One region of the Dechloromonas sp. A34 genome, then DNA from elsewhere that is predicted to be linked to it. Evidence: predicted binding sites of a transcription regulator. Region 1 holds the regulator's gene; each other region holds the start of a gene.
The links. The regulator HrcA, encoded in region 1, represses chaperone genes, less so after heat shock. The targets are predictions, from matches to a motif close to TNTTAGCACTCNNNGNCNNNGAGTGCTAANA.
Positions count from the first base shown of each region.

Region 2: the regulator HrcA is predicted to act here: its motif matches at 2,590-2,620, upstream of NQE15_RS05325 (co-chaperone GroES).
Region 3: the regulator HrcA is predicted to act here: its motif matches at 1,266-1,296, upstream of rpoH (RNA polymerase sigma factor RpoH).

Region 1 is NZ_CP102486.1:1,709,380-1,720,094, reverse strand. Features, by position in the region: gene NQE15_RS08705 (outer membrane protein assembly factor BamE) at 1-72, opposite strand, end outside; gene fur (ferric iron uptake transcriptional regulator) at 168-611, shown strand; gene NQE15_RS08695 (TMEM165/GDT1 family protein) at 626-1,222, shown strand; gene NQE15_RS08690 (putative metalloprotease CJM1_0395 family protein) at 1,219-1,719, opposite strand; gene recN (DNA repair protein RecN) at 1,749-3,440, opposite strand; gene NQE15_RS08680 (NAD kinase) at 3,440-4,351, opposite strand; gene hrcA (heat-inducible transcriptional repressor HrcA) at 4,418-5,446, shown strand; gene hemH (ferrochelatase) at 5,447-6,550, shown strand; gene trxC (thioredoxin TrxC) at 6,602-7,039, shown strand; gene NQE15_RS08660 (VCBS repeat-containing protein) at 7,102-8,151, shown strand; gene NQE15_RS08655 (methyl-accepting chemotaxis protein) at 8,187-9,806, shown strand; gene NQE15_RS08650 (protein kinase domain-containing protein) at 9,855-10,715, opposite strand, start outside.
Region 2 is NZ_CP102486.1:1,055,740-1,066,454, forward strand. Features, by position in the region: gene NQE15_RS05305 (NAD-dependent succinate-semialdehyde dehydrogenase) at 1-608, opposite strand, end outside; gene NQE15_RS05310 (C40 family peptidase) at 672-1,166, shown strand; tRNA gene NQE15_RS05315 (tRNA-Arg) at 1,224-1,300, shown strand; gene pflA (pyruvate formate-lyase-activating protein) at 1,668-2,450, shown strand; gene NQE15_RS05325 (co-chaperone GroES) at 2,706-2,996, shown strand; gene groL (chaperonin GroEL) at 3,036-4,688, shown strand; gene NQE15_RS05335 (DUF485 domain-containing protein) at 4,925-5,176, shown strand; gene NQE15_RS05340 (cation acetate symporter) at 5,178-6,857, shown strand; gene NQE15_RS05345 (response regulator transcription factor) at 7,179-7,850, shown strand; gene NQE15_RS05350 (sensor histidine kinase N-terminal domain-containing protein) at 7,905-9,335, shown strand; tRNA gene NQE15_RS05355 (tRNA-Phe) at 9,418-9,493, shown strand; gene NQE15_RS05360 (hypothetical protein) at 9,461-9,841, shown strand; gene NQE15_RS05365 (hypothetical protein) at 9,985-10,173, shown strand; gene NQE15_RS05370 (class I SAM-dependent methyltransferase) at 10,259-10,715, shown strand, end outside.
Region 3 is NZ_CP102486.1:4,518,881-4,529,595, forward strand. Features, by position in the region: gene NQE15_RS22490 (PAS domain S-box protein) at 1-1,184, shown strand, start outside; gene rpoH (RNA polymerase sigma factor RpoH) at 1,329-2,189, shown strand; gene napH (quinol dehydrogenase ferredoxin subunit NapH) at 2,239-3,114, opposite strand; gene napG (ferredoxin-type protein NapG) at 3,111-3,992, opposite strand; gene NQE15_RS22510 (TatD family hydrolase) at 4,158-4,919, opposite strand; gene NQE15_RS22515 (D-amino acid dehydrogenase) at 4,913-6,166, opposite strand; gene NQE15_RS22520 (RelA/SpoT family protein) at 6,163-8,316, opposite strand; gene rpoZ (DNA-directed RNA polymerase subunit omega) at 8,338-8,544, opposite strand; gene gmk (guanylate kinase) at 8,560-9,168, opposite strand; partial or broken gene NQE15_RS23960 (ATP-binding protein) at 9,324-10,715, opposite strand, start outside.

The DNA.
Region 1 (10,715 bases):
GCTCGGCTTGGTCGAACAAGCGGCCAGCAGCGTAAAAATGGCTGCAAAAAACAATGGGCGGGTGCGGAGCATGCGGGATTCCGGAGTTTCTCAAACGGCTTTGAAGCGGTATATCATACCCGAAATCCCCAATCGGCCTGCGCCAACACTCCCTGGAATTACAGCATATGAGCGACCCCCAAAGCCTCAAGAACATGGGCCTGAAAGCCACCTTTCCGCGCCTGAAAATTCTTGAGCTTTTCGAGAAGAGCACCCTCCGGCACATGACTGCCGAAGACGTCTATCGCATGCTGATCGCGGAACACATGGATATCGGCCTAGCCACCGTCTATCGCGTGCTCACCCAGTTCGAACAGGCCGGACTGCTTGAACGCCATTTCTTCGAATCGGGCAAGGCGGTATTCGAGATCAACCGCGGCAAGCACCACGACCACTTGGTCTGCATCGACTGCGGCCGGGTCGAGGAGTTCTACGATCCAGAAATCGAAAAGCGACAGAATGCCATCGCCAAGGAACGTGGTTTCGCCATTCAGGATCACGCGCTCTATCTCTACGCCCAGTGCCTGAAGACAGATTGCCCGCATCGCGACAACCCGGACCGCAAAGTCTGAGCCGCTGTTTTTCGATGTCTAATCTAACTTCCGTGGCGCTGGGGAACTGGTTCTCCTCGGCAGGTGCCACTTTTTTGCTGATTGCCCTGGCCGAATTCGGTGACAAGAGCCAGCTCGTCTGCATGACGCTGGCCGCCCGTCATCGCGGTTTGCCGGTCGTACTCGGCGCCATTGCCGCTTTTGCCGTTCTCAATCTGCTGGCCGTCTTGTTCGGAGCCGCAGTCGCCGCCTGGCTACCAGAGTGGGTAGTGACGGTGGCCGTGGCGCTGCTGTTTGCCGTTTTCGGCGTCAGTGCCTTGCGCTACCAGGAAGAAGACGAGGACGAAGATGTCGAGGAAAAGCCCGGCCACGGCATTTTCGCCACGACCTTCCTGCTGATTTTCCTGGCCGAATTTGGTGACAAGACGCAGATTGCGGTAGCTGGCATGGGCAGCACGACCGAAATGGCTGCCGTCTGGCTGGGCGCCACGCTGGCCCTGAGTTGCACTTCGATCCTCGGCGTCATGGCCGGCCGCAAGTTCTTGCACAAGCTGCCGCTGCTCTGGATTCATCGCATCAGCGGCCTGTTCTTCCTGGCGCTGGCAGCCTACGCACTTTCCCGCCTGCTTTAGGCCTGCGCCTGAAAACTGCTTGATCCCGGTTGTGCCGCGGCTATCTGTCGGTAGGCGGCAATTGCACTGTTGACCGGCTCCTCGCTCGCCGACACATCATCGGGCTGCTGCGCCATTTCAGCGCGCGCCTGCATTTCCATCTGCCCGGCCGTAGCCGCAACCCGCCGGTCCTGCGTTGACGGATCGGCCGGCGCCAGCGCGGCGGCCCTGATCTGCTGGGCCCTGGCGATCGTTTCATCCGGCGTTCGGCCCGGCGAAACATCGATCGAAACCTCGCCGGCAACGGCATAGCGCTTGTTGTCGGGCCCGGACTGATACTCGTAACTACCGCCCCGAACCAGTCCCGCTCCGGCCGCCATGTGGGCCTGCTCGTGCGATTTGACCTGGCGATCGGTTACCCGGAGCGCCGCGACCTGGCGCTGCTGCTCGGGCGTCAAAGCATTGCTCTGCGCCGCGGAATAAGAAACAGAGGAGTTGCTGCCGACCGCCCCGATCATGACCCGTCAACAATGGAAGCCCGCTCTGACTATAGTGGGCTGGACGCCTGATTTTTGACTTTTTTGCTTCTTGACCCCAGCAACTCGCCGGCATGCTGCAGGGTTATCTCGGTGATATCGACGCCGCCCAGCATGCGAGCAACTTCCCGGACACGGCCATCCTGATCGAGCGGCCGGATCGAGCTCAGCGTCGCACCATCGCGCGTCGCCTTGCTGACCTGCCACTGCCAGTCGGCCTGCGCCGCCACTTGCGGCAAATGCGTCACGCACAACACCTGGCGTTCGCTTCCCAGTTCGTTGAGCAGGCGACCGACGATTTCGGCAACACCACCGCCGATGCCGACATCCACTTCGTCGAAGATCAGCGTCGGTACGCTGGCCGAGCGCGAGGTCAGCACCTGGATGGCCAGGCTGATCCGCGACAATTCGCCGCCGGAGGCGACCTTGGACAGCGGCTTGGCCTCGTTGCCGGCCAGGCCAGCAATACGGAATTCGACCTGCTCCAGGCCGTAGACGGCACCATTCTCGGCGGGCAGCAGGGCGATTTCGAAGCGCCCGGAGGACAGCGCCAACTGGCGCATGATTTCGCTGACCGCCAGGCCCATCGCCTCTGCCGTCTGTCGACGCCCGGCCGAAAGCGCCTGCGCCTTAGTCATGTAATCGTCGCGGGCGGCGGCAACCCGGGTTTCGAGGGCGGCCAGATCGGTCGAGGCATCGAGCACCGCCAGCCGTTGCTGCCAGCCTTTGAGCAGTTCAGGCAAGCCGTCCGGCTGCATCCGATACTTGCGGGCGGCGCCGAGCACAGCTTCCATCCGGCGGTCGATTTCACCGAGGCGCGCCGGATCGAGGTCTACCCGGTCGGTATAGCGGCGCAGCGTCGATACCGCTTCGGAGAGTTCGGCCTGCACCGATTGCACCAGCGCCGCGACTTCCTGCAAGGCCGGATCGTACTCGGACAGCGAATCGAGCCGTGCGCCAACGCTATCGATCTGCCGCTCGCAGGCCGCGTCGTCGTCGGCCAGCACGGCCAGCGCGAACTGCGCCCCCTCGATCAAACTGGTGGCATGTCCTAAACGACGATGCTCGACTTCCAGCCCGGCCCATTCGTCGGCCGAGAAGGCCAGCGTTTCCAGCTCGCGGACCTGCCATTCCAGCTGTTCACGCTCGCGCACCAGCGCATCCGCGCCTTCGCTGGCCGTACGCAACAAAGCCTCGACCTCCCGCCAGGCGCGGAAGGCCGCCGCCACCTGAGCAGCCTGCCCGCCAAGGCCGGCATGGGCGTCGAGCAATTGGCGCTGGGCATCGGCGCGCAGCAAGGATTGATGGGCATGCTGGCCGTGGATATCGACCAGCCAGTCGCTGACTTCGCGTAATTGCTGAACCGTCGCCGGTGAGCCGTTGATATAGGCCCGCGAACGACCGCCGGCATCGACCACGCGGCGCAGCAGCAATTCGCCGTCGCCTTCGAGATCGTTGGCGGCCAACCATTCGCCGACCTGCGGCAGGGCGGCGACCTCGAAGGTGGCCGCAACTTCCGCCTTGTCGCAGCCAGAACGCACGACGCCGGCATCGGCCCGCTCGCCGAGGGCCAGGGCCAAGGCATCAATCAGGATCGACTTGCCGGCACCGGTTTCCCCGGTCAGGGCGCCGAAACCGGTGGCAAACTCCAGCTCCAGCCGGTCGACAATGACGAAATCGCGGATGGTCAGGTGACGCAACATCAGGGACCTTTGGGCCGTTCACTCCACTGGAGCTTCTGGCGGAGCATGGCGAAATAGCTGTAACCCGGCGGATGCAGGAAGCAGATGGCGTATTCGGAACGGCGCAGGCGGACGCAATCGTCGCGCTCGAGGTCGAGCGTCACCTGGCCGTCGAAGTGCACGCGCGGGTCGTCGGCATTGGCGATGCGCAGTTCGATGTCGGCGCTGTCATTGACGATGATCGGCCGGTTGGTCAGGGCATGCGGGCAGAGCGGCACGAGCCCGATACCGCCCAGGGTCGGATGCGTAATCGGGCCACCGGCCGACATCGAGTAGGCGGTAGACCCGGTCGGCGTCGAGACGATCAGGCCGTCCGAACGAAGGTTGTAGATGAATTCGCCGTCGATGAAGAGTTCGAACTCGATCATCCGGCCGATCGCCCCCTTGTCGACGACGACATCGTTGAGCGCCAGATTGGTGGCGATTTCCTTGCCGTCGCGAAGCACCTCGGCCGAGAGCAGCATCCGCGTTTCCTCGATGAAACGGCCATCGAGCAGATCGTCCATGCAGGTCAGCATGTCGTCGCGGGCAATGTCGGTCATGAAGCCGAGCCGCCCCTGATTGACCCCGACCAGCGGCACGCAATAGCGGGCCAGACGGCGCGCCGCGTTGAGCATGGTGCCGTCGCCACCGAGCACGATGGCGAGATCGGCATGAGCCCCGATGTCGTTGAAGCCGCAGGTCACCCAGCGCGCCAGATCGACGATGCGCCCGATATGCTCGGCGGTCTCCCGTTCGATGAAGACCGAAATACCCCGCTCGTGCAGGTATTCGGCCAGACGACGCAAGGACTCGGCAATTTCCGGGCTATGGTATTTGCCGACCAGGGCGATGGTCTTCGGTGAGCGATGGGAAGCGAAGCCTCTGTTCATGTCCCGAATTCTTGCATAAAAATTGCGTTGCCGCGCCGCCCGCGGATTTTTGTACAATGCCCTGCCATGCTGGACGAACGCTCACGCACCCTTCTCAAAGCGCTGGTTGAACATTACATCGCGGATGGTCAGCCGGTCGGCTCGCGTGCCCTGTCCAAGTTTTCCGGCCTCGATCTGTCGCCGGCCACCATCCGCAACGTGATGGCCGATCTCGAGGAAGCCGGCTTTGTCGCCAGCCCGCACACCTCGGCCGGGCGCATCCCGACGGCGCGCGGCTATCGGCTGTTCGTCGACAGCCTGCTCACCGTGCAAACGCTCGAAGCCCGCCAGATGGGTGCCATGGAAGAGGCCTTGCAAGGTCGGCCGTCGAACCAGATCATTTCCAGCGCCTCGCAACTGCTATCCAGCCTGACTCACTTCGCCGGCGTCGTCATCGCGCCGCGCCGGGCAAGCAGTCGCATTCGCCAGATCGAATTTCTCAGCCTGTCGGAAAAGCGCATCCTGCTGATTATCGTCACCACCGATGGCGATGTGCAGAACCGCATCCTGAATACCGACAAGGCCTACTCGCCCTCCGAACTGGTCAGCGCCGCGAATTATCTGACGCAGAATTTTGCCGGCCTCGATTTCGAGCAGATACGGCAGCGCCTGGCCAGCGAAATCATGCAGCTGCGCGAAGACATCAAACCGCTAATGGAACAGGCACTGGCCGCTGGCGATGCCGCACTGACCGAAAATGCGACGCCCTATGTGATTTCCGGCGAACGGAACCTGCTCGACGTCGAAGAACTGTCGTCGAACATGAAACGCCTGCGCGAACTGTTCGATCTCTTTGAGCAACGCTCGAGCCTGATGGGCCTGCTCGACGTTTCCCACCGGGCCGAGGGGGTGCGCATCTTCATCGGCGGCGAATCCGGCATCGCCACCCTCGACGAATGCAGCGTCATTACCGCCCCCTATTCTGTCGATGGCCAGATCGTCGGTTCGGTCGGCGTCATCGGACCGACCCGCATGGCCTATGAACGGGTGATCCCGATTGTCGACATCACCGCCCGCCTGCTGTCCAGCGCCCTCTCCTACAACCCGGAAAAATAAATGCCCCGCTTTCTGCCCGAACCGCCGTACCGGCATGGCACACCCTCGTCCACCGCCATCGTGCTGGTCAACCTGGGCACCCCGGAGGCACCGACTGCACCGGCCCTGAAGCGCTATCTGCGTGAATTTCTATCCGATCCGCGCGTCGTCGAGATTCCCAAGCCGATCTGGTGGCTGATCCTCAACGGCATCATCCTCAACGTCCGCCCCAAGAAATCGGCCGCCAAGTACGCCAGCGTATGGCTGCCCGAAGGTTCGCCGCTGCGCGTCCATACCGAACGCCAGGCGAAGCTGCTCAAGGGGTTGCTTGGCCAGCGTGGTCATCAGGTCACCGTGACCTTAGCGATGCGCTACGGTTCGCCCTCGGTCCCGGAGGTACTCGGGCGCCTGAAGGCCGCCGGCGCCAGCCGCATCCTGCTTGTGCCGATGTACCCGCACTACTCGTCGAGTACCACCGCCACCGTCGTCGATGAAGCGGCCAAATGGCTGCTGCAATTGCGCAACCAGCCGGAAATGCGCTTCGTCCGCAATTTCCACGACGACGATGGCTACCTGGCCGCGCTCGAACAATCGGTGCGCCGGCACTGGCAGAAAGTCGGCGCACTGGGCAACGACGACCGCCTGTTGATCAGCTTCCACGGCCTACCCAAGCGCAGCCTGGACCTCGGCGACCCCTATTTCTGCGAATGCCACAAGACCGGCCGCCTGCTGGCCGAGCGCCTGAATCTCGGCGCCGACCGCTACCAGATCTGTTTCCAGTCGCGCTTCGGCAAGGCCGAATGGCTGCAGCCCTATACCGCCCCGACGCTGCATGAATGGGGGAAGAAGAGGGTTCGGCGGGTCGACGTGATCTGCCCGGGCTTCGTCGCCGACTGTCTGGAAACACTCGAGGAAATCGCCCAGGAAGGCCGCGACGACTTTCTGACAGCCGGCGGCAAGGAATATCACTACATCCCGGCGCTCAACGAGGACGATGCCTGGATCAAGGCGCTGGCCGATATGGTCGAAAGCCACTTGGCCGGCTGGCCGACCCGGACGCCCGCCGACCCCAACGCACTTGAGCTTACGGTGCGGGAAGCCTTGAAATGGGGCGCCCGGACTTGAAATTCCGCCGGCAGCACAAACATCAGAACAACCTAATATTTGGGGTTCGCCATGAGTGAAAGCCTGCACGTCGTCTGTCCGCACTGCAATGCAGTCAACCGCCTGCCCAATGCCCGTTTGAATGAAAGCCCGAAGTGTGGGCAATGCAGTCAGGCGCTGTTCGTCGGCGAACCGCTGGAACTGACGGCCGCCAATTTCGAACGCCAGATCGGGCGCAACGACCTGCCGGTGGTCGTCGATTTCTGGGCGCCGTGGTGCGGCCCCTGCCGAACGATGGCGCCCAATTTCCACCAGGCGGCCATCGATCTCGAGCCGCGGGTCAGGCTGGCCAAGCTCGATACCGAAGCGGAACAGCAATTGGCTGCCCGTTTCAATATCCGCAGCATTCCGACCCTGGCCATTTTCAAGGATGGCCGGGAAATCGCCCGGCAAAGCGGTGCACTCGACCTCGGCACGCTCAAGCGCTGGATCCAGCCACATCTAAAATAAATTTAACTTTGCTGGTGACCAGCCGTTAACAAGGCGTCAAAACGCCTTACGCGGAGGCCACCATGAAAATCGCCAGTGCCAATCTCGACATGGCCTCCACGCACGCCAGTCTGCAACGCCATGAGGTCAAGGAATCGCTGAAGATGTGGGTCGGCCAGCAGCGCCCCGACTTTGCCGACGAGGCATTCCGCGGCCGAGGTTCGGCGGGCGACCGGGTCAGCATTTCCGATGCCGGCCGGGCGGCGCAATCGGCGGATTCGATCAAGGAAGCCCAGGATGCAGCAGTGGACGGCGATCCGAAGACAATGCTGATCCGCTCCATGCTGGCGTATTTCTTCGGCAAAGAGATCAAGGTTTTTGACGCGACGGAACTGCAGGCGCGCATTGACCAGGCATCCGCCAGTACCAGCCAGGTTGCGGCACAGAGCACTCCTGCCGCCGCTGGTTATGGCATCGAGTACGACTATCACGAGTCCTACACCGAAATCGAACAAACCAGTTTTTCGGCAAGCGGTACGGTCAGGACGGCGGATGGTCGAGAAATCAGCTTCTCACTCGAACTGTCGATGTCGCGCTCCTACTACGAGGAAAGCAACGTCAGCCTGCGTGTTGGCGATGCGGCACGCAAGACTGACCCGCTGGTCCTCAACTTTTCCGGCACCGCCGCCCAGCTAACCGAACAGCGCTTTGCCTTCGACCTGAATTCGGACGGTGACAAGGAGCAGATCAACTTCGTCGCCCCCGGCAGTGGCTTCCTGGTCTTCGACCGCAATCAGGATGGCAAGGTCAATAACGGTAGCGAACTGTTCGGGCCGAGTACCAACAACGGTTTCGGCGAACTGGCAAAACTCGACGACGACCATAATGGCTGGATCGACGAAAACGATGCCGCCTTCAACAAACTTCAGATCTGGACCCGCGATAGTGGTCAGGACAAGCTCCAGTCGCTGGCCGCAGCTGGCGTCGGTGCCATCGCGCTGAGCAGCATCAATACGCCATTCGACCTCAAAGCCAATGACAATGGGCTTCTCGGACAGATCCGCTCATCCGGTATATTTTTGCAGGAAGACGGCGCGGCTGGCACAATTCAACAAATTGACCTGACCGCCTAATAACAACCATCGGCGGCAGCTACTAGGGAGATGAAATGCCGCGCTTTGCCGATTTGAAAATCTGGGTGCGCTTGACCGCCGCCATCTGGCTGATTCTGGCCGTCATCTGGGCAGGAGCCATCATCTGGACATCCCAAGTTAATCGGGATACGGCCATCCGCCAGGCGCAGGACTTCTCGCAAAGCATCCACGAAATGACCATGGCCGGCCTGACCGGCATGATGCTGACCGGCACCGTCGGCCAGCGCGAGGTCTTTCTCGACCAGATCAAGCAACTGTCGATCATCAAGGATCTGCATGTCGCACGCAGCGACGCCGTCGTCAAGATATTCGGGCCGGACACCAAGGGTGGCCGCCAGTTGACGCCGCTCGAACAGCAGGTGATGAGCAGCGGACAGTCTTACATGAAGGTCGAGACGAGCAGCGACAGCTCCTACCTGCAGGTGATCAATCCGACCAAGGCATCCAAGAACTACCTCGGCAAAGACTGCATCATGTGCCATCAAGTTCCAGAGGGTACGGTACTCGGTGTCGTCAGCATGAAGGTTTCCCTCGACTCCGTGGAAGCCGAGGTTTCCGCCTTCCGCCTGAAAATCGGCGGCGTCGCAATTGCGGCGCTAGGCGCTCTGCTGGTCATCATCTATCTGCTGACCCATCACTTTGTAACCGCCCCCCTCGAAGAGCTGCGCAAGGGACTGCGCGACATCGCGAGCGGCGAAGGCGACCTGACGCGCCGACTGCCGATCAAGGGGCAGGACGAAGTCGGCCAGTCAGCGCTGGTCTTCAACGAAATGATGGAAAACTTCAACCAACTTGTGCGCCAGGTACGCGACTCCGCCAGCCAGGTTTCGTCCCGGGTTGCGGCGCTCTCCGACATCGCCGACCGCGTCTCGCAGAGCTCGCACCTGCAGAACGAAAAGTCGATCGAAGCGGCCACCGCGGTCGAGGAACTGGCGGCCAGCATTACATCGATTGCGCATAGTGCCGAAAACGTTCAACACCAGTCGCAGGAAAGCCTGGCCCGAGCCAACGAGGGTAGCCGTAATCTCACGCTGCTGCTCGGCGAAATGGACGTCGTCGAGCACGCCGTCAAGGAAATGGCGACCTCGGTCAACGACTTTGTCCGCAACACCGATGCGATCACCCAGATGACCCGCGAGGTCAAGGATATTGCCGAGCAGACCAACCTGCTCGCCCTCAATGCCGCCATCGAGGCCGCCCGGGCCGGCGAGCAGGGTCGTGGTTTCGCCGTGGTCGCCGACGAAGTGCGCAAACTGGCCGAGAAATCCTCCCGTTCGGCAAGCGAGATCGATGCCATTACCGCCAATCTGAGCGCTCAGTCGGTAGCCGTCCGGCGCAGCATCGAAGCCGGCCTGCATCACCTGGAAAGCAGCCAGTCAGCCGTGGCGACGGTATCAAGCGTGCTGCTGGCAACCAACGGCTCGGTCACCGAAGTCGATCATGGCCTGGACAGCATCGCCTCGGCCACCGAGCAACAACGCCGCGTCTCGGTCAAGGTCGAGGCCAGTATCGAAGCGATTGCCGGCATGGCGCGCGACAACACCGGCACCGTTGAACAGACGGCCGGCGCGGCACACGACCTGAAACGCCTGGCCGAAGGCCTCGCGGCCATGGTTGGCCGCTTCAAGGTCTAGCTGGATCGCTGACGGCAAAACCAAAACCGCCTCTGAACGAGGCGGTTTTCACATCGGCGTCAGTTCGAGGTCGAGACCGCCCCCTGGGCGGGAACGCGTATATCCGCTCAGCGAGCCGCTAGCCATCTGAACCGCCGGCTGCCCAAGAGCCGCGGCAATCTTGTTGACCTCCCGCAGGCGGCGGATCAGCCGCGCCAACAATACATTGCGCATGCGCTCCAGCAACTCCTCCGACGACAGTGCCAGGGCGGCAGCATTGATTTCCAGGAACAGTGTTGGCTCTAGCGTGACCACAGTGGCGTGACGTTGATCGCTGGTCGGATGCATGAAAGCCACCTCACCGATCGGTTCGCCGGGCCCAAGGCGACATAGCGCCTTGCCGTCGATGGAGACCTCGACACAACCGGTAATGATGATCCCGAACAACTTGTTGCGGTCGCCTTCGCAAATGACTGCGACATTGGGCGAAACCTCGCGCCAGACCGCAACCCGCAAGACCTCCCAGAGCTCGATATTCTCGAACTCGGTAAAAAAATCGAGCTTGCGCAGCAACTCGAAGTGCCGGGTATCCTGCGCCGTCTCGTCCTCTTCGAGGATCTGATAGCGCACCGCCGAGAGGTCTTTGGCGAACTCGGCGCCATTCCGGTAGCGACTGTACAAATCTTTTTCCAGCGCCCGCCGGATGATGGCGTTCAGCCCTTCCGGCAGATTCGGGTTGAGCGCGGTAACCGCCGGGGCGTCGGTATTGATGATGCGGTAGACCAACGTTGCCTGGTTGGCGGCCCGGAACGGCAGGCGGCCGGTCAATAGCTGAAAGAGCACGACACCAAGTGAATACAGATCAGTCTTCTGGTTGAGCGGATAACCCTTGATCTGTTCGGGCGACATGTAGGCCGGCGAGCCAACCCC
Region 2 (10,715 bases), 650 kb from region 1:
GCCGGGAATCCTGCCTGTTCGGCCAGGGCGGCCAGGGCCAGCGCGGTTAATGGCGTCGCCTCGGCCGGCTTGACGACCACCGGGCAGCCGGCGGCGAGCGCCGGGGCCACCTTGCGGGTGATCATCGCGAGCGGGAAATTCCACGGCGTGATCGCGGCGCAGACGCCGATCGGCTGCTTGATGACCACCAGGCGCTTGTCGGCGGTCGGGCTGGGGATGCTTTCACCGTAAGTGCGCTTGCCTTCCTCGGCGAACCATTCGACGAAGGAGGCGCCGTAAATCACTTCGCCGCGAGCCTCGGCCAGCGGCTTGCCGCCTTCGGCGGTGATCAATTGGGCGAGATCGTCGGCGTTGTCGAGAATCAGCTTGAACCAGGTCAGCAGCAACTGGCCGCGCTGTTTGGCGGTCAGCGCCCGCCAGGCCGGCCAGGCCGCCTCGGCTGCCGCGATGGCGCGCCGGGTTTCGGCGGCGCCGCAGCGCGGGACTTCGGCCAGTAAATCGCCGGTGGCCGGGTCGAGTACCGCCAGTACGGCCTTGTCGTCGGCCGCGATCCATTGCCCGCCAATCAGGTTGGCGGTGCGCAGCAATTGCCTGTTCTGTAGATTCATGGTCTTGAAAAATCTCGAAAAAACGGTAAGTTGCGAATTGTTCGATGAAAACACTTTAACTAAATGCGACTTTCGGTTCTGATCCCCATTTCCTTCGCGGCCTTGTTGCTGGCGGCCTGTAGCGGCCCGGCAACCCGGCCGCCGGCGGAAACTATAGCGCATGCCCCGGCGACGGTCAGCGAGAAAGGCAACGAGGTGGCGCTCTACGCCCTGGGCCTGATCGATACCGACTACAAATTCGGTGGCAAGAACCCGGAAGCCGGTCTCGATTGCAGCGGCATGGTCAGCTATATCTATGGCAAGGTCGCCGGTCTGAAGGTGCAGGGCAGTGCCGCCGACATCGCGCGCAATGGCCGGCCGATCGGACGCGCCGCTTTGCGACCGGGCGATCTGGTATTTTTCAATACCCGCAACCGGGCCTACTCGCATGTCGGCATCTATCTCGGCGACGCCCGCTTTATCCACGCTCCGTCGACCAACGGCAAGGTGCGCATCGACCATTTGAACGACCGCTACTACGCGCAGCGTTTCGAGGCGGCCCGTACCTTCTTCGACTAAGCTTTCGGGATCGCCATGGACGCCAGTCCCGGCTGAGGGTAGAATGCGGCCTCCCAAGCGCCCGTAGCTCAGCTGGATAGAGTACTGCCCTCCGAAGGCAGGGGTCGGACGTTCGAATCGTCTCGGGCGCGCCAAACACAGATGAAGCTGGGCACTTTCGCCATGAAAGTGCCCATTTTTATTTCCGGATGTTATGTCCGGTGCGGTAGCCAACAGCATCGTTTCATGGCGGCTTTTGCCAGCCCGATTCCCGGGGGGCAATGGCCGCATGTACAGGCGGTTGCTAGTCTCAACGCGCTCGGAAGCTCTTTCTGGTTGTCGCGCTGAGCGTTTTGTCAGAAAAATGGTCTACCTCGGCGAGCGCTGCGCAAAGCATCTTGTAGTTGGCTATAACGAATTGGTATTTCGAGTCTGCGTATGTATTTCACCCCCTTAACCGATTGCTCCGAAAATCCCTGTCGGCCCGGCATCCGAGGGCTGGCGAGGACGAACGACTTTGCCATGCAGCTTGCTGATTCTCAACCCGTTGCCGTGCCTCCGTCGTGGGCAGAGTCCGGGGATCTCGAGGGCTGGGTGCACGCCACCGAAGCCTTCTGTGTTTCTCAGGGGCCGGGTATCCGCTACGTGCTGACCCTGTCCGGTTGCCCGCTCCGTTGTCAGTATTGCCATTCGCCGGACACCTGGTTCCGGCACGAAGGTGCCCCGGCGCTGGTGACCGATGTGCTGGCCGACATTGCGCGGCGCAAAGGGGTGTTGCGAGGGCGCGGGGGCGTTACCTTGAGCGGCGGCGAACCGTTGATGCAGGCCAAGTTCTGCAAAACCATCCTGCAAGGTTGCAAGGCGATGGGCTTGCACACCGCGCTGGATACCTCGGGTTACTTTGGTGACTTTGCCGACGACGAATTGCTGGCCGAAGTCGATCTTGTGCTGCTCGATATCAAAACGATTTCGGAGGAGCGCTATCGCGATCTGACAGGTGTCGAACTCGAACCAACGCTCCGCTTTGCCAACGTCCTGGCCGCCTTGAACAAGGCAGTATGGCTTAGGTTCGTGCTGGTTCCGGGGGTAACCGACGACCTTGAGGATGTCGGGCGCCTGGCCAAATTTGCGGCACAGTTGGGAAATATCGAACGCGTCGAAGTTTTGCCCTTTGGCAAGCAGGGCGAGCACAAGTGGCGCGATCGCGGCCTGGACTATCGGTTGGCAGGCATCAAGCCGCCAGCGGAGGAATTGCTCGAGCAGGTGCGCAATCTGTTTCGCGCCGAAGGCCTGGCGGTGGTTTGAGGCTCGGCAGCGCATGCTGCTTTCGGAGCTTGCAGGGTGGCCGTTAAAGGGCCTTGCCCGAGTTCGGTGGTGTGCGCCGAAATATATCGAACTGAAAATTTCATCGCTGAGACTTGAAATCGCCAAGTGCCGCCCCTATTATTAGCACTCAACGGAGACGAGTGCTAATTCGCCGCCCGCTCCGATCCCGGGAAGTGCAAAGCGCTAACCGGCCAATTTCCACCATGTTGAAACTCAATATCAGGAGTCAGCTCTATGAATATCCGTCCTTTGCACGACCGAGTGATCGTCAAGCGCGTTGAAGCCGAGCGTACCACCGCTTCCGGCATCGTCATCCCCGATTCCGCTGGCGAAAAGCCGGATCAGGGCGAAGTTCTGGCCGTCGGCCCGGGCAAGCGTGACGACAGCGGCAAGCTGAACGCGCCGGACGTCAAGGTTGGCGACCGTGTCCTGTTCGGCAAGTATGCCGGCCAGGCTGTCAAGGTCGATGGCCAGGAAGTCCTGGTCATGCGTGAAGAAGACATCATGGGCGTGCTGGTTGCTTAAGCGCCGCGTCTACTAACTTACAGAATTCAGGAGAAATAAATGGCAGCTAAAGAAGTCAAATTCGGTGATTCCGCCCGTGCACGCATGGTCGAAGGCATCAACATCCTGGCTGATGCGGTCAAGGTCACCCTCGGTCCCAAGGGCCGCAATGTCGTGCTCGAGCGCTCCTTCGGCGGCCCGACCGTCACCAAGGACGGCGTTTCCGTCGCCAAGGAAATCGAACTGAAGGACAAGTTCGCCAACATGGGCGCCCAGATGGTTAAGGAAGTCGCTTCCAAGACCTCCGACATCGCCGGTGACGGCACCACTACCGCCACCGTGCTGGCCCAGTCGATCGTCCGCGAAGGCATGAAGTTCGTTGCCGCCGGCATGAACCCGATGGACCTGAAGCGCGGCATCGACAAGGCAGTCGTCGCTACCATCGCCGAACTGCAGGCTTTCTCGAAGCCCTGTACGACCACCAAGGAAATCGCCCAGGTTGGTTCAATCTCCGCCAACTCCGATTCCGACATCGGCGAAATCATCGCTAATGCCATGGAAAAGGTCGGCAAAGAAGGCGTCATCACCGTTGAAGACGGCAAGTCCCTGGCCAACGAACTCGACGTCGTCGAAGGCATGCAGTTCGACCGCGGCTACCTGTCCCCGTACTTCATCAACAACGGCGACAAGCAGCAAGCCCTGCTCGAAAACCCGTTCGTCCTGCTCTTCGACAAGAAGATCTCCAACATCCGCGACCTGCTGCCGATTCTGGAACAAGTCGCCAAGGCCGGCCGTCCGCTGCTGATCATCGCTGAAGATGTCGATGGCGAAGCCCTGGCAACCCTGGTCGTGAACAACATCCGCGGCATCCTGAAGACCGTTGCCGTCAAGGCCCCGGGCTTCGGCGACCGTCGCAAGGCCATGTTGGAAGACATCGCCATCCTGACCGGCGGCACCGTGATTGCCGAGGAAACCGGCCTGACGCTGGAAAAGGCTGTCCTGAAGGATCTGGGCCAGGCCAAGCGTATCGAAGTCGCCAAGGAAAACACCACGATCATCGACGGCGCCGGCGAAGCTGCTGCCATCGAAGCCCGCGTCAAGCAGATCCGCGTCCAGATCGAGGAAGCGACCTCCGATTACGACAAGGAAAAGCTCCAGGAACGTGTGGCCAAGCTGGCTGGCGGCGTTGCCGTGATCAAGGTTGGTGCTGCCACCGAAGTCGAAATGAAGGAAAAGAAGGCCCGCGTTGAAGACGCCCTGCACGCTACCCGCGCTGCCGTGGAAGAAGGCATCGTCGCCGGCGGCGGCGTTGCCCTGATCCGCGCCCGTGCTGCCGTTGGCAAGCTCAAGGGTGACAACCACGACCAGGACGCCGGTATCAAGATCGTCCTGCGCGCCATGGAGCAGCCGCTCCGTGAAATCGTCGCCAATGCCGGTGACGAGCCGTCTGTCGTGGTCGACAAGGTCCAGCGTGGCAAGGGTAACTACGGTTACAACGCTTCCACCGGCGAGTACGGCGACATGGTCGAAATGGGCGTGCTGGATCCGACCAAGGTCACCCGCACCGCTCTGCAGAACGCCGCCTCCGTGGCCGGCCTGATGCTGACCACCGAGTGCATGGTTGCCGAACTGGCTGAAGACAAGCCGGCCGGCGGCATGCCCGACATGAGCGGCATGGGCGGTATGGGCGGCATGGGCGGCATGGGGATGTAATTCCCGCCTTCCAGCTGCACTGTCAGTAAAAAGCCCCGCCTCGTGCGGGGCTTTTTTATTGCAGATCAAGGAAATCATTAAACCTTTTGTAACGCTCTGTAAGTTGCTTGTAAGAACGCCTCTCTAAATTACGCTCCGCAGCAATGCCTCTATAAACACAAAGTCTGAGGAGCAAATCAATGCAAAACGTTTTGGATAGGGTTACAGCAAACCCGAAATTCCTGGAGTTTGTTGCCATGCGCAGCAAGTACTCCATCATCATGGCCATCGTCAGTGCCGCCGCTTACTACGGCTTTATCCTGCTGGTCGCTTTCGACAAGGAATTCCTGGCCAAGAAGATCGGCGAGGGTTACACGATGAGTGTCGGCGTGCCGATCGGCGTCGCGGTCATCGTCTTCACCATCCTGCTGACCTGGATCTACGTTCGTCGGGCCAACACCGAGTTCGATTCGATCAACGAAGCCCTGATCAAGGAGGCACAGAAGTAAGATGAATAAATTCACCAAAATCCTCGCCGGTCTCCTGGCGCTGGCCGTTGCCGGTGGCGCCATCGCCGCTGGTGCCGACCTTGGCAATACCCAAAAGCAGGCCACCAACTGGACGGCCATCGTCATGTTTGCCATCTTCGTCGGCGGAACGCTCTACATCACCAAGTGGGCTGCTTCCAAGACCAAGTCGGCTGCCGACTTCTACACCGGCGGCGGTGGTATCACCGGCTTCCAGAACGGCCTGGCAATTGCCGGCGACTACATGTCTGCCGCGTCCTTCCTGGGTATTTCCGGTCTCGTTTTCGCCAACGGCTTCGACGGCCTGATCTTCTCGATCGGCTGGCTGGTCGGCTGGCCGGTCATCACCTTCCTGATGGCCGAGCGTCTGCGCAACCTGGGCAAGTTCACGTTCGCTGACGTGGCTTCCTATCGTTTCGCCCAGACCCCGGTCCGCATCTTCGCGGCTTCCGCTTCTCTGGTCATCGTTGCCTTCTACATGATTGCGCAGATGGTCGGTGCCGGTCAGCTGATCAAGGTGCTTTTCGGCATGGAATACCTCTACGCCGAAATCCTGGTCGGTTCCGTGATGATGATGTACGTGCTGTTCGGCGGCATGACGGCAACCACCTGGGTGCAGATCATCAAGGCCTGCATGCTCCTCGGCGGTGCCACCTTCATGGCAGTCTCGGTTCTGCTGCAATTCGGCTTCTCGCCGGAAGCGCTGTTCACCAAGGCTGTTGAAGTGCACTCCAAGGGTGATGCTCTGATGTCGCCGGGCGCCCTGATCAAGGATCCGATCTCTGCTATCTCCGTCGGTATGGCCCTGATGTTCGGTACCGCTGGTCTGCCGCACATCCTGATGCGCTTCTTCACCGTGCCGAACGCCAAGGAAGCCCGCAAGTCGGTTGCCTGGGCGACCACCTGGATCGGTTACTTCTACATCCTGACCTTCATCATCGGTTTCGGCGCCATCACCAACCTGGTTCAGAATCCGGGCGACTTCTACGTCGGCGGCGAACTGGCCAAGGGTCTGAAGGGCGGCGGCAACATGGCTGCTGTGCATCTGGCCAAGGCTGTCGGTGGTGACTTGTTCCTCGGCTTCATCTCGGCCGTGGCTTTCGCAACGATTCTGGCTGTGGTTGCTGGTCTGACTCTGTCCGGCGCTTCTGCCGTGTCCCATGACCTGTACGCTTCCGTGTTCAACAAAGGCTGCTCTTCCGAACAGGAATTGCGCGTCTCCAAGATCACGACCGTCTGTCTGGGTGTCCTGGCTGTGGTTCTCGGTATCGCCTTCGAGAAGGAAAACGTCGCCTACATGGTGATGCTGGCCTTCGTTATCGCCTGCTCCTCCAACTTCCCGGTGCTCTTCATGTCCGTGCTGTGGAAGAACTGCACGACCAAGGGCGCTGTCGTCGGCGGCTTCGTCGGTCTGGCTTCTGCCGTGATCCTGACGATTGGTTCTGCCAGCGTCTGGGAAGCAGTTATCGGCAACCCGAAGGGCTCCGCCTGGTTCCCGTACAACTCGGCTGCCATCTTCTCGATGACCGCTGCCTTCGTGACCATCTGGCTGGTGTCCATCCTGGACAACTCCGAACAGGCCAAGAAGGAACGTGCTCTGTACCCGTCGCAGCAACTGCGCTCGGAAACCGGTCTGGGTGCCTCCGGCGCCTCTGGCCACTAATCGACAAAACACCGTCGCAAAAAAGCCCGGGTTTCGACCTGGGCTTTTTTTCGTCTACGTGTTTGGTGATTTGATTCCCTGAGCATCAGCCTTCCGGAATCGTGGACGTGCTGGTGCACTGCGGAAATTGCAGTGGGTTTTATTTGTTAGACTAGCGGACTTGAGGGGAAAAAACGGTAGGGGGTTGCCCAGTGCAGGATCGGGCGACCCCCTGAGTCCCGGCTGACGCCATGGACTCCAAAGACCATAAAAGGAGAACAGCCCGCGCAGGATATTGCAGCAGGCTTACAAAAATCTTACGTCGCTTGGATAATCCGATAAATGCGCATTCTCATCGCTGAAGACGACGCCATCATTGCTGATGGACTGGCCCGTTCACTGCGTCAGGCAGGATATGCCGTCGACTGGGCACCGAACGGCCTGGAGGCCGACACTGCCCTGATGACGGTTTCTTACGACTTGCTGATCCTCGATCTCGGCCTGCCGAAATTGCCTGGGCTCGAGGTCCTCAAGCGCCTGCGTTCCCGCAGTTCGCAAACCCCGGTGCTGATCCTGACCGCGCTCGATGGCACCGGCGACCGCGTCAAAGGGCTGGATCTCGGGGCCGACGACTACATGGTCAAGCCCTTCGAGCTGGCCGAACTGGAAGCACGGGTTCGCGCCCTGACCCGGCGCTCGGCCGGAACTACGCCAACCATTCTGTGCGGCTTGCTGACCTATGATCAGGTCGGTCGGGTGGCGCAGATCCAGGGGCAGCCCCTCGATCTTTCGGCACGTGAGATCGGGCTGCTCGAAATCCTGCTTGCCCGCATGGGGCGTCTGGTCAGCAAGGATCAACTGGTCGACCATTTGTGTGGCTGGGGTGAAGAGGTTAGTCACAATGCCATCGAAGTCTATGTGCACCGTCTGCGCAAGAAGCTGGAGCCGGGGGGCGTGAAGATTGCCACCGTGCGCGGCCTGGGTTATTGCCTTGAACGACCGCAAGGCGAGTAGTCTGTCCTCACCTTCTTCCGAAACCGAGCGTTCGCTATTTGGCGAAATTCTCGATTGGATGCTGGCCCCCTGCTTTTTGTCTGGCCGCTGAGCATTGCTTTTACCCACTATTTCGCCAACAACGTAGCGAACTTTCCCTACGACCAAGCCCTGCGCGAGCATGTCGCGGCGATCGCCCGCCAGGTCAAGCTGGTCAATGGCAAACCGCTGCTCACCCTTCCGGCATCGGCCCGGGCGCTGCTCCGCGCCGATGAAACCGATAGCGTCTATTTCCATGTCGTGACCCGCGACGGCAAGTTCCTCGCCGGCGACCGCGATCTCCCGATTCCGGAACAATTTGTGGAAAAGGAAGTCATTCCTGGCGAAATCTATCTGCGTGACGCCGAGTTCAATGGTCAGGACCTGCGTTTCGCTTACACCTATCTTGCGGAGCCACAGTTGCCGAAAGCGGCCTGGGTCGTCGTCGAGGTCGCCGAGACCACCGAGAAACGCAACCAGCTGGCCAACAAGATCGTCGCCAGTGTCATCCTGCCGCAGTTCATCATCATTCCGCTCGCCGTCATGCTCGTCTGGTTCGGCCTCTCGCGTGGTTTGCGGCCGCTGACCCGTCTGCGCAAGACCATCGAGACGCGTGATCCCGGCGATCTCTCGCCAATTGCCACGCGCCGCGTACCGGAGGAGTTGGAGCCGCTGGTCGAGGCCTTCAACGAAATGCTCGAGCGGATGAAGAAGAACGTCGAAGCGCAGCAGCGTTTCGTCGCCGATGCCGCGCACCAGATGCGGACGCCGCTGACCGGCCTGAAAACCCAGGCCCAGTTCGCCATTCGCGAGCGCGACCCGGAAGCCTTGCGCCATGCCCTGCGCCAGATCGCCACCGGCGTCGATCGCGCCGGCCGCCTGGTCAACCAGTTGCTGACTTTGGCCCGCACCGAAGGCGGTAGCGAACCGGCGCAACAGAAACACGAACCGCTCGATCTCGCGCTGTTGATCCGCGAAGTGATCGAGGGGTGGGTGATGGTCGCGATCGAAAAAGGCATCGACCTTGGCTACGAATCGGAGGGGCCGGCGATGATCACCGGTAATGCCTTCCTGCTCCGCGAGCTGGCCAAGAACCTGATCGACAACGGGCTGCGCTATACCCCGCCGGGGGGGCACGTGACCTGCCGGATACTGGCCAATGCGGCGACCGTCGTCTTCGAGGTCGAGGATGACGGGGTCGGGATTACCGAAGAGCAGTCCGAACTGGTCTTCGAGCGTTTCTATCGCGTCGATGATGCGACCACCGAGGGCAGCGGTCTCGGTCTCGCCATCGTTCAGGAAATTGCCATGCAGCACGACTCGAAGGCCAGTCTGCACCCCAATCCGCGCGGCCAGGGGGCGGTGGCGCGGGTCGTTTTCGCCGCCTGGCGGCCACCGCCGCCGCCACCGCCGCCGCCGGACGACTATTCCGAGCTCTATCGGCAGTCGCCGCCGATCGGTCCATGAGTGACTTTCCGCCGGAATGCCTCTTTATGTCTCAATCCTGTTGCGGAGTGGTGTCGACATCGCTATAATGCGCCCTCCTTTTGGCCAATTAGCTCAGTTGGTAGAGCAGCGGATTGAAAATCCGCGTGTCCGTGGTTCGATTCCGCGATTGGCCACCAGAATATATCCTTGAATTTCAAGGAAAAACGCCAACCACCCGTGGTTGGCGTTTTGCATTGCGGAATCTGATCGCGTTCCGTTATTATCCTGCTGTACGTGCAACGTCCAGTACCACCGTTCCCGCAGTTTCATCCGCCGATATGGCGACTAGAGGAGGCCTCTTGGCCAAACCAAACTACCAGTTCGAAAAGCGCCAGAGAGATCTCGCCAAGAAAAACAAACAGGAAGAAAAACGTCGCCAGAAGTTGGCTGGGAAGCCTGGCGATAATAGCGAGTCGGCGGACGCCGCGGCGGAATCCGAGGCTGTCATGCCGGCGGCAGGTACTACTGGCGTTGGGACTCCCTGACGCGGCAATGCCATTTCTACTGACCTCCGCTTGCCTCGGACGTCAGGCGGACGGTTTGGTCTGAGGAGAGGCATATCCGTTCCACTCGCGCAACTGCCGCAGTAGCCCGCCTCAACCGGCGGGCCGAAGGGCATCGCTATTTGATGGTAATCACCAGTTCAGGCCTGTTCACCTTGCGCGAGCAACTTGAATCCGGGCTCCAGGAACTGACTGCGCCCCTGGATCTGGATGCCTTCGTGCGCTTCGTTGATGCGCAGGGGCCGCAAGAGGTCAAGCGAATTTCAAAGTACGATGCGGCTTTTGCCAAGCAGCTAGTCAAAAAAACATCATGACACTCCGGCATTGGTGGCTCTTTCAGCCATCAATGCGGCGGCCACCGGTACATCCGGTCCGGCCAGAATCAAACAGGTAGAACCCGTGGCCGACCAGACCAAGGCAATCATCCGCATCGAAGCGTTGGCGCCGGAGTTTTCCGACGCGGCATGCGCGTTGGCGGACGAACTTCATCTGCCGCTAGCCGGCGAATCCGAATTTGTTCTACAACTGGGTGCCGATGGCCTGCAACTGCAGGAACTCGGGGTCGGAGCGGCCGGGCCGGTGCGGGTCGATTTTGTCGACGGGGCCTTGGCTCACCGCCGTCAGCAAGGGGGCGGCAATGGCCAGATGATTGCCAAGGCGGTCGGCATCCAGCCGGGTATCCGGCCGCTGATTCTCGATGCAACAGCCGGTTTGGGGCGCGATGCCTTCGTGCTGGCGCAACTGGGCTGCGCGGTCACGCTGATAGAACGTCAGCCCTTGATTGGCGCCTTGCTGGCGGATGGCCTGCGGCGCGCCCGGCTCGATGCGGAGGTCGGGCCGATCATGGCGCGCATGC
Region 3 (10,715 bases), 1.9 Mb from region 1:
TGGCCGGCAATGCCATCAAATTCACCGAACGGGGCGAGGTAGCGGTCATCGTCAAGCTCGTCGACAGCACGGAAACCTCCCTGCGACTGCGCTTCGAGGTCTGCGACACCGGTTGCGGCATCGAGCCCGAGGCGCTGGCCCGACTGTTTACCCCCTTCACCCAGGCCGACGCCGGGATCGCGCGTCGCTTCGGAGGCACCGGACTCGGACTCTCGATCAGCAAGCGCCTGGTCGAGCTGATGGGCGGCGGCATCGGGGCGGAAAGCCGGGTCGGTCTCGGCAGTACGTTCTGGTTCGAGCTGCCGTTCGCCAGGGCCGGCGAGATGGAGACGGTTGTCGCTTCCTCGCCGCCAGCCGGGCCGCGCCTGGCTGGTGCGCACGTGCTGGTGGTGGACGACAGCGCGATGAACCGCGACCTGGTCCAGCGCGCCCTTCTGCTCGAGGGGGCGACGGCGACGCTGGCGGCCGACGGCCAGCAGGCCGTCCTGCTGCTCAAGGCCCGGCCCGAAGCATTCGATGCGGTGCTGATGGACGTCCAGATGCCGGTGATGGATGGACTGACCGCGACCCGGACGATTCGCGGCGAACTCGGCCTGGCCAACCTGCCCATCATTGCCTTCACGGCCGGCGTCCGCGACGAACAGCAAAAGGCGGCGCGGGGGGCCGGCGCCAACGACGTGCTGGCCAAGCCCATGGACCTCGATCAGATGGCCGTTCTGCTGATGAACTGGGTAAAGCCTTGCTTCGCCGAGGATGCCGCGCCGTCCCTCCACAAAGGCATTGCGTCAGAGTCAGCCCCGCAGATTACGGGCATATCCGATGAATTCCCCGACATCGCAGGCATTGATCGCGAACGGGCAGTCAAGCGCCTGGGCGGTGATCGCGAGATGTTCCTGAGCCTGCTTCAGATGTTCTGCGATGACAACGGCGATGCGGCGGATCGGGCGGGGCGGGAACTGCTCGACGGCGACAGCGAGGCCGCTGCGCGGCGGATGCATACGCTGGGTAGCAATGCCGGATTCATCTGTGCGCTGGGCCTGATGGAATCGGCCAAGCGGCTTGAGACGGCTATCGAGCAGGATGCATCGGATATCCATGCGCAACTGTCGGCAATCGCCCTGGAGATCAGCGGACTCGTCGAAGCCAGCGCCTCATGGCGCCAAACTGCCCAGACGTTGTACTAAGGCCAGGCCGCCTCTGATTCCGACAGAGTTTTCGACTTTAATTGTCAGGAACAACAACCAATACCGAGAAACTTTTTATGGGCTTAGCACTCTTAGGCAGCGAGTGCTAAAATAATTTCAGCTATTGAAGGAGAACCCAACGCTATGACCCACGCCCTGGCTTACCCCATCCCCTCGGCCGTCGGTAACATCGATGCCTACATCCAGGCAGCGAACCGTTATCCGATCCTGTCCGAGAGTGAGGAAATCCGGCTGGCCGAGCGTTTCCACAACGAAGGCGATGTGGAAGCGGCGCGTCAGCTCGTCCTTTCGCACCTGCGCCTGGTGATCTCGATCGCCCGCGGTTACCTCGGTTACGGCCTGCCGCATGCCGATCTGATCCAGGAAGGCAACATCGGCCTGATGAAGGCGGTGAAGCGTTTCGACCCGGCGCGCGGCGTGCGTCTGGTTTCCTTCGCCATGCACTGGATCAAGGCCGAGATTCACGAATACATCCTGAAGAACTGGCGGCTGGTCAAGGTCGCGACGACCAAGGCCCAGCGCAAGCTGTTCTTCAACCTGCGCAGCCTGAAGAACGATTACGAAGGCGTCGATACGCTGTCCGGCACGCAGTCGGCCGAAGTCGCAGCCCGCCTCGGCGTCAAGCAGGCTGAAGTGATCGAGATGGAAACCCGCCTGACCGGTCGCGATCTGGCGCTCGAAGGCAACCCGGACGATGGCGACGAGGCCTTTGCGCCGATCGATTACCTGGCCGATTCGCGTTACGAGCCGACCCGCGTCATCGAAAGCAAGGCGGTTGCCCGCCTGGCCGACGAAGGTCTGCAGGAAGCGCTGGCCACGCTCGACCCGCGCAGTCGCCGGATCATCGAAACGCGCTGGCTGCACGATGGCGAAGCCGCCACCCTGCATGAACTGGCCGACGAGTTCAGCGTCTCAGCCGAGCGCATCCGGCAGATCGAGGTCAAGGCGCTGCAAAAGATGCGCGGCGTGCTGGCGCCGGCCTGAGTTCGCCGGAAACTGGATTTAAAAGGAGAGGAGCCGCGGCTCCTCTCCTTCATTGTGGCAGGCGAGTCGAAGGCGGGTTGTGGAAGCGCAGGCCAAAAGTGAAGACCTCCTTCGAACAGACATCGATGCAGCGCCCGCAATTAGTGCAGTTGGCGGCCAGGATGACAGGCCCGACGCCTTTGTCCTCGCCCTTGAGGGCCGGCCGGATGACCTGCGGCTCGGGGCAGACCTCGAAGCAGTCCATGCAGTCGTTGCAGGCGGCGCGGGCCGGCGCCGCGACACGCAGCGGGCTCCAGCGGCCGAGCAGGCTGTAGAAGGCGCCGACCGGGCAGAGATGGCCGCACCAGCCGCGGCTCATCACGAAGAGATCGAACAGGAAGACGCTCAGCACCACCATCCAGGCCGCGCCGAGGCCGAAGATCAGGCCGCGATGCAGCATCGAGACCGGGTTGATCAACTCCCAGAGCACCGTGCCGGTCAGCGCCGAGCCGACCAGGGTCATGCCGAGGATCCAGTAGCGGGTGGCGCGCCCCAGATGGACGCTGCCCTTGATGCCGAGACGGCCACGCAGCCAGCCGGCGGCATCGGTCACCAGATTGACCGGGCAGACCCAGCTGCAATAGACCCGGCCGCCGACCAGCAGGTAGAAGGCGAGCACGATGGCGACCCCGATCAAGCCAAGGCTTTCGGGCAGGTGACCGGTCATCGCCGACTGCAGCACGACATAGGGGTCGGTCAGCGGCAGGAAGCTCAGAGTGTAGCTGTAGGCGAGATTGCCCTTGACCAACCAGACCCCGGCCAGCGGGCCGAGCATGAAAAGGGCGAGGATGGCGAATTGCGACAGGCGGCGCAGGATCAGCCAGCGGTGGGCGCGCAGCCAGCCCTTGCTGGCGACGGCCTCGGCTCCGGTGCGGTGCTCACTCATGGCTTGCCTCCGAGGCCGGGCGGCAGGCTGGGAATGGCCCCCGCCTCGCTGCCGGGCAGGCCGCGGGCTGGCGCGGTGTTGCCGCTGGCCGGGTCATAGTGGCCGGGCAGGCTGGCCCCTTCGGGCATGCGGTCGGGGAGATCCATCATCTTCGATTCGTCGATCAGCGAGTGGCCAGCCTTCTTCTGCTCGTCCCAGCCGATGCGGTAGTGCTTGCCGAGCTCGCCCTTGGCCAGCTTGGGCGGCAGGACGCGAATGGCTGCTTCTTCGAGCACGCAGGATTTCTCGCACTTGCCGCAGCCGGTGCAATGCTCGGAATGCACGGTCGGCAGGAACATGGCGTGCCGCCCGGTGCGTTGGTTGGGCTGCATGTCGAGGGTGATCGCCTTGTCAATCACCGGGCAGACGCGATAGCAGACGTCGCAGCGCAGGCCGAGGAAATTGAGGCAAGTCTCGTGGTCGATGAGTACCGCGACGCCCATCTTCGACTGGTTGATGTCGGTCAGTGCGTGATCCAGGGCTCCGGTCGGGCAGGCCTTGATGCACGGGATGTCCTCGCACATCTCGCAGGGGATGGCGCGCGCCGTAAAGTAGGGTGTGCCGGTGGCGACCGGGGTTTCCGGCTTGGCCAGCGACAGGGTGTCGTAGGGGCAGTCGCGAACGCACAACCCGCAGCGGATGCAGGCGCCGAGGAATTCGTCCTCGGGGAGCGCGCCGGGCGGGCGCAGGGCGAGGGCGGGCAAGGCTTTCGACTGTTTGGCGTAGAGCCCGAGGCCAAGGCCGAGCATACCGACACCGCAAGCCATGCGGGCCGAGTCGAAAAGGAATTGGCGGCGGGCGGCGCCGGACTTGCCCGGGGAACTGTCTGAAGGTTTCATGATGAAGGAACAGCCGGCGGGCGGAGCTATCGCCCCGCCCGGTTTCCGGCACTCCCTGACGCCTTATTCGGGGAAAACCTGATGGCTACCAATCTACTCCATCAGCGTTTCCGAATGCTTAGCGCAGATCAAAGGTCTCGGAAAAACCTGCGTGGCGCAGGGGTATCAAAGTCCGGGAAACAACTGTCTGGCGTTGACGCTGGTCGCCGCCGCGACCTCGGCCAGGCTCAGGCCGCGCAGCTCGGACAGCGTCCGGGCCATCGGCAGCAACTCGGCCGGGGCATTGCGGCCACGATTGAGCCAGGCCGGCGGGATGTCCGGGGCATCGGTTTCGAGGACGATGGATTCGAGCGGCAGGGTCGCCGCCAGTTGGCGAATGCGCGTCGAACCGCTATAAGTCATCGCGCCACCGAAGCCGAGCTTGAAACCGAGCCCGATGAAAGCTTCAGCCTGTTGCCGGCTGCCGTTGAAGGCATGGGCGATGCCACCGGGCACGGCGATGCGACGCAGATGCTTGAGGATGTCGTCGACCGCCCGCCGGACGTGGAGCAGCACCGGCAGATTGAACTCGCGGGCCAATTTGAGCTGCTCGACATAGAAGAATTCCTGACGCGCCGGGTCGCTCTCGCCAACGTAATAGTCGAGCCCGATTTCGCCGATGGCCACCGGCTTTTCCCTGATCAGCCAGTCGCGCAGAATGCCAAGGTCCGTTTCCTTCGCCTGCATGACATAGAGAGGATGAATGCCGTAGGCCGCAACGCAGCCGGGATAGCGCTCGACCGCAGCTTTGAGTTTGGGAAAACTGTCCACCGCCACAGCCGGCACGACGATGCGTTCCACCCCGGCGGCCAGCGCCTCTGCCTGCACCGCGTCGCGATCGGCATCGAACTCGGCCGCGTCGAGGTGACAGTGGGTGTCGATCAGCATCGCCGGAAGGGAAATTCCGGTTCCGGGCGCCGGCCGCTGATCAGGTCGGCGAGCGCCGCGCCCGAGCCGCAGGCCATGGTCCAGCCCAGCGTGCCGTGGCCGGTGTTAAGCCACAGATTGCTGTAACGGGTCCGCCCGATGCACGGGACGTTGGACGGCGTGGCCGGGCGCAGGCCGCACCAGAACTCCGGCTCGCCTTCAACTTCGAGGCGAGGGAAGAGCTGGCGGACGCGCTGCATCAGTGCCTGGCAGCGCACAGCGTTGAGTTCGAGGTTGTAGCCGTTGAATTCGGCGGTGCCGGCGATGCGCAGGCGATCGCCGAGGCGCGAGAAAACCAGCTTGCGTTCGTCGTCGGTCAGGCTGACGCTCGGCGCTGGCGCGCCGTTGAGCAGTTTCAGCGTGGCCGAATAGCCCTTGGCGGGAAAGACCGGCAGGCTGATGCCGAGCGGCTTGACGAGCAAGGGCGAGTAGCTGCCGAGGGCGACGACGTAGGCATCGGCGGTGAGCAGTTCTGGTCCGCCTTCGCCATTGGCCAGGATGCCGGCGATCTGCCTGCCCCCCGGCGCGATGCGCTCGATGCTCAGGTTATGCCGGAACTCGACCCCCGCCACCTGTGCCCGCTCGGCCAGGGCGCGGGTGAATTTGTGGGCGTCGCCGGATTCGTCGGAGATGGTGTAGTCGCCACCGACCAGCAGATGCCGGGCATCGGCCAGCGCCGGCTCGATCTCGAGGCAGCGCTCGACATCGATGCTTTCCCTGTCGAGCCCGAACTGACGCATGACGGCGGTCGCCTCGACGGCCATCGCGTACTCCTGGCGGTCGGTATAGATGTGCAGGATGCCGCGTTCGAGCTGGTCGTACTGCAGCCCCAATTCCGCGCGCAGTTGCTGCAGCCGGCGCCGGCTGTAGAGCGAGAGGGCGACGATGGCGGCCATGTTGCGGCGCGTCCGCCCGGGCAGGCACTCGCCGAGGAAACGCAGGCCCCAGGCAAACTGGGCCGGGTCGGCCCGCCAGCGCCAGAGCAGGGGGGCATCCTCGCGCCCCAGCCATTTTCCTAGCCGGGGCAGGACGTTTGGATTGGCCCAGGGTTCGGCATGCGAGACCGATATCTGGCCGCCATTGGCAAAGCTGGTTTCGTTGCCGGCCACCGGCTGGCGGTCCACCACGGTGACCTGATGCCCGGCCTGGGCCAGATACCACGCGCTCGCCGTGCCGACGACGCCGGCGCCCAGGACGAGAACTTTCAAGCGTCGCCTCCGCGTTCGCGCACGATGCGGGTGACTTCCGGAATGTGGCGCATGCCGCGCATGACCGCCGCCAGATGGTTGCGATGGGCGACCTGAATGGTGAAACGGAGCACGGTGAACAGGCGCTCGGGATCGGCATCCATCGCGACATGCTCGATGTTCGAGCCGGCTTCGGAGATGGCTGCGGCGACCTGGGCGAGCACACCACGGGTGTTCTTGACCTCGACCTTGATGCGGATATCGAACAGTTTGCCGTCTTCCGGCTCCCACTCGACATCGATCCATTTTTGCGGCTCGGCCGAGCGCGATTTGCGGATGGTCGGGCAGTCGTGGGTATGGATGACCAGCCCACTGCCCTTCTTGATCGAGCCGATGATCGGATCGCCGGGGATCGGCTGGCAGCAGCGCGCCAGCTGGATGGCCATACCTTCGGTGCCGTGGATAGCCAGGGTCATATTGCTTGGCATGTCCGGCGACATGTTCTCGCGGGCGAGCAGGCGGCGGGCGACCACCGAGGGCAGACGCTTGCCGAGGCCGATGTCGGTATAGACCTCCTCGATCGAGCGCTGACCGCCGGATTTGACCATTTGGTCCCAGGCCTCGGCCGGAATAGAGATCGGCACCACACCGAGCGAGAGCAGTTCCTGGCGCAGCAGGCGCTCGCCGAGCCGGGCCGACTCCTCGTTCTGCATGGTGCGCAGGAAATGGCGGATCTTGCTGCGCGCCCGGCCGGTCTTGACGTAGGTCAGCCAGACCGGATTCGGGCTGGCCTGGTGCGAGGTGATGATCTCGACCAGGTCGCCATTGCGCAACTCGGTGCGCAGCGGCGACAGTTCCTGATTGACGCGGGCGGCCGAGCAGTGATGGCCGACATCGGTGTGCACGGCATAGGCAAAATCAACCACCGTCGCCCCGCTCGGCAGGGCCATGATCTTGCCCTTGGGCGTAAAGACGTAAACCTCGTCCGGGAAGAGATCGATCTTGACGTTCTCGAAGAACTCGGCCGAATCGTTGCCCTGCATTTCGAGCAAGGATTGCAACCATTTGTGCGTCTTGACCTGGAGGTCGGCGCCACTCTCCTCAATGTCCTTGTACAGCCAGTGCGCCGCAACACCTTCCTGCGCGACATGATGCATCTCGCGGGTGCGGATCTGCACTTCGACCGGCGTGCCGTAGGGACCGATCAGCGTCGTGTGCAGCGACTGGTAGCCATTGGCCTTGGGGATGGCGATGTAGTCCTTGAACTTGCCGGGCACTGGCTTGTAGAGGCTGTGCAGCGCGCCGAGCGCGAGATAGCAGGTCGGCACGTTGTCGACGACAACGCGGAAGCCGTAGATATCGAGCACCTGCGAAAAGGACAGGTGCTTTTCCTTCATCTTGCGGAAGATCGAATACAGACTCTTCTCGCGGCCGAATACTTCGGCTTTCAGGCCGGAATGGTCCAGCTTGCCCTTGATGCCGTCGAGAATCCGGGTCAGTAGTTCGTTGCGGTTGCCGCGTGCCGCCTTCAGCGCCTTGGCCAGCACTTCGGCGCGATGCGGGTAAATCAGGTGGAACGAGGTGTCCTGCAGTTCGCGATAGAGCTTGTTGAGGCCCAGGCGCAGGGCGATCGGCGCGTAGATTTCGAGGGTCTCGCGTGCGATGCGGGCGCGCTTGTCGGCGCGCATCGCCGACATCGTCTGCAGGTTGTGCTGGCGGTCGGCCAGCTTGATGAGCACGACGCGCAGATCGCGCGCCATGGCCATCAGCATCTTGCGGAAGTTCTCGGCCTGCGCCTCCTGGTAGGAGGCGAATTCCATCTTGTCGAGCTTGGACAGGCCATCGACCAGCTCGGCGACTTCCTTGCCGAATTTCTCGGCAAGCTCGCGCTTGGTGGCCCCGGTATCTTCGAGAACGTCGTGCAGCAGCGCGGCAGCCACGGCATCGGCATCCATCCGCCATTCGACGACGGCACCGGCAACGGCCAGCGGATGCGTGATGTAGGGCTCGCCCGACATGCGTTTCTGGCTCGCATGGGCGCGTGCGGCGAAGGCATACGCCGCCTTGATACGTTCTACATCGACGGGAGTTAGATAGTCGAGACTATCGAGGAAAACCCGGTAGGCGGGTTCCTCATGAGCGGGCGGCAGAGGCGACGGCGTTGAACCCATCTGTCTTCACCGCCCCAACCTTCAGGCCTGACCGCGGTTGAGCACTTCCAGACCAACCTTGCCAATCGCCATTTCGCGCAGGGCGATGACAGTCGGCTTGTCCTTCTCGGGATCGACCAGCGGCGTCGCGCCGTTGGCCAGCTGGCGGGCGCGGTGGGCAGCGGCCAGGGTCATCTGGAAGCGGTTGGGGATACGTTTCATGCAGTCGTCGACGGTAACGCGGGCCATGGGTAAACCTCTAAATCAGATCAATCGTGCAAAAAGGGCGGCGTGACGCGCACGCTGTGCCGCGAGGCTCAGGCGGGAGGCGCGCACGACGGCACGCAAATCATCCAGCGCCTGCTCCAGTTGGTCGTTAATAATAACATAGTCGAATTCGCCGACATGGCGCATCTCGGCCTGTGCCGCGGCCAAGCGACGGGAAATGACGGCCGCGCTGTCGGTGCCGCGCCCGGTCAGGCGCCGGGTCAACTCTTCCATCGAGGGCGGCAGGATGAAGATGCCGATCGCCTCGGCAAACAGCAAGCGGACCTGCTGCGCGCCCTGCCAATCGATTTCGAGCAGCACATCGCGACCAGCGGCCAGTTGGTCGGCGATCCAGGTCTTCGAGGTACCGTAGAAATTGCCATGGACCTCGGCCCACTCGAGGAATTCGTGGTGGTCGATCATGGCGCGAAACTCGGCGGTATCGACAAAATGGTATTCGCGGCCGTCCGTTTCGCCCGGCCGTGGGTCGCGGGTGGTATAGGAAACCGAGAGCTGGACGTCGAGCTCGCTTTCGAGCAGCAGGCGAACCAGGGTGGTCTTGCCGGCACCGGACGGTGCGGCGACAACGTAGAGATTTCCGGCCATGGTGTGTCTATTCTAGGTAATTGATCGGACAACAATTTATCAGACAGGCATTCTACCTGCGCCTGGGGGCGGCGCCCCGGCAACCAGCGCAGCAGGACTTCTCGCAAACGATCGGGATCGACCGGCTTGGCGAGGTGGTCGTTCATGCCGGCGTCGAAACAGCGTTGGCGGTCTTCGGCAAAGGCATTGGCGGTCATCGCGACGATCGGCGTAGCGGCGTAGCCGGGTAAGCGACGAATGCGTCGGGTCGCCTCGTAGCCGTCCATGTCGGGCATCAGGATGTCCATCAGGATCAGGTCGTAGCGCTCACATTGCAGCATGGCGATGGCCAGACTGCCGCTTTCGGCGAGATCGAGGGGAAGGCCGGCCAGTTCATCGATCAGTTCGACGGCAATCTCGCGATTCACCTTGTCGTCCTCGACCAGCAGGATGCGCGCCCCGCGAAAATCGGGCCGGGCGGAATCGATGACCTTGACCGGCGATGACTCGCCCGTTACACCGAATGCCGTTGCCGCTTGCGGTTTGCCGAAGCGTGCCGTCAGCCAGAAGGTGCTGCCCACGCCTGGCGTGCTGTCGACGCCGACTTCGCCGCCCATCATCCCGGCCAGGCGGCTGGTGATGGCCAGCCCGAGGCCGGTCCCGCCGTATTTTCGAGTCATCGAATTGTCAGCCTGCTCGAAGGCACTGAACAACCGCGCGAGCACCCCGGCCTCGATGCCGATCCCGGTGTCCTGCACTTCGAAGCGCACGAGCAGGGATTCGGCGTCCTCCTCAAGGACAGCCGCCCGCAGATCCACCGCCCCGGTTTCCGTAAATTTGATGGCGTTGGCCAGGTAATTGAGCAAGGCCTGGCTGAGCCGGGTCTGATCGCCAACCAGGACAGCCGGCAGGTTGGCCGTCGCCGTACGGAGTGCCAACCCCTTGCCCTCGGCTCGCTCGGCGCAGACTCCGACCAGGCGCTCGACGACATCGAGCATCAGAAACGGCGCCGACTCCAGGCGTAGCTTGCCGGACTCGATCTTGGAAATATCCAGCACGTCGTTGAGGATGGCCAGCAGGTGGTCGGCCGAGCCGGCTATCTTGGCCAGGCGATCGGCCTGGCGCGGCGTCAGCGGCTCACGGCGAAGCAGGTGGGTGAGGCCGATGATGGCATTCATCGGCGTCCGGATTTCGTGGCTCATATTGGCCAGGAATGAACTCTTGGCCTGATTCGCGGCTTCCGCCGCCTCCTTGGCCTGCACGAACTGGGTCGTTCGCTCCTCAACCAGTTGTTCGAGATGCTGGCGATAGGTCTCGAGTTCCCGGGCATTGCGCTTCGACTCGTCAATATCGGCAATCAAACCGACCAGACCGTACAACTGTCCGTCTTCGCCGCGCAGTTGCCGGCCGCAGAGAAAACCCCAGAAGATGCTGCCATCGTCGCGGACATACTCGCGTTCGTGACGAACGAAAGGGATTTCGCTGGTCATCAGCTTCTGCATCCGCTCGCGGCCGATCTCGCGTTCCTCGGGGTGAACCAGCGACACGTATTCACTGCCGACCAGGCG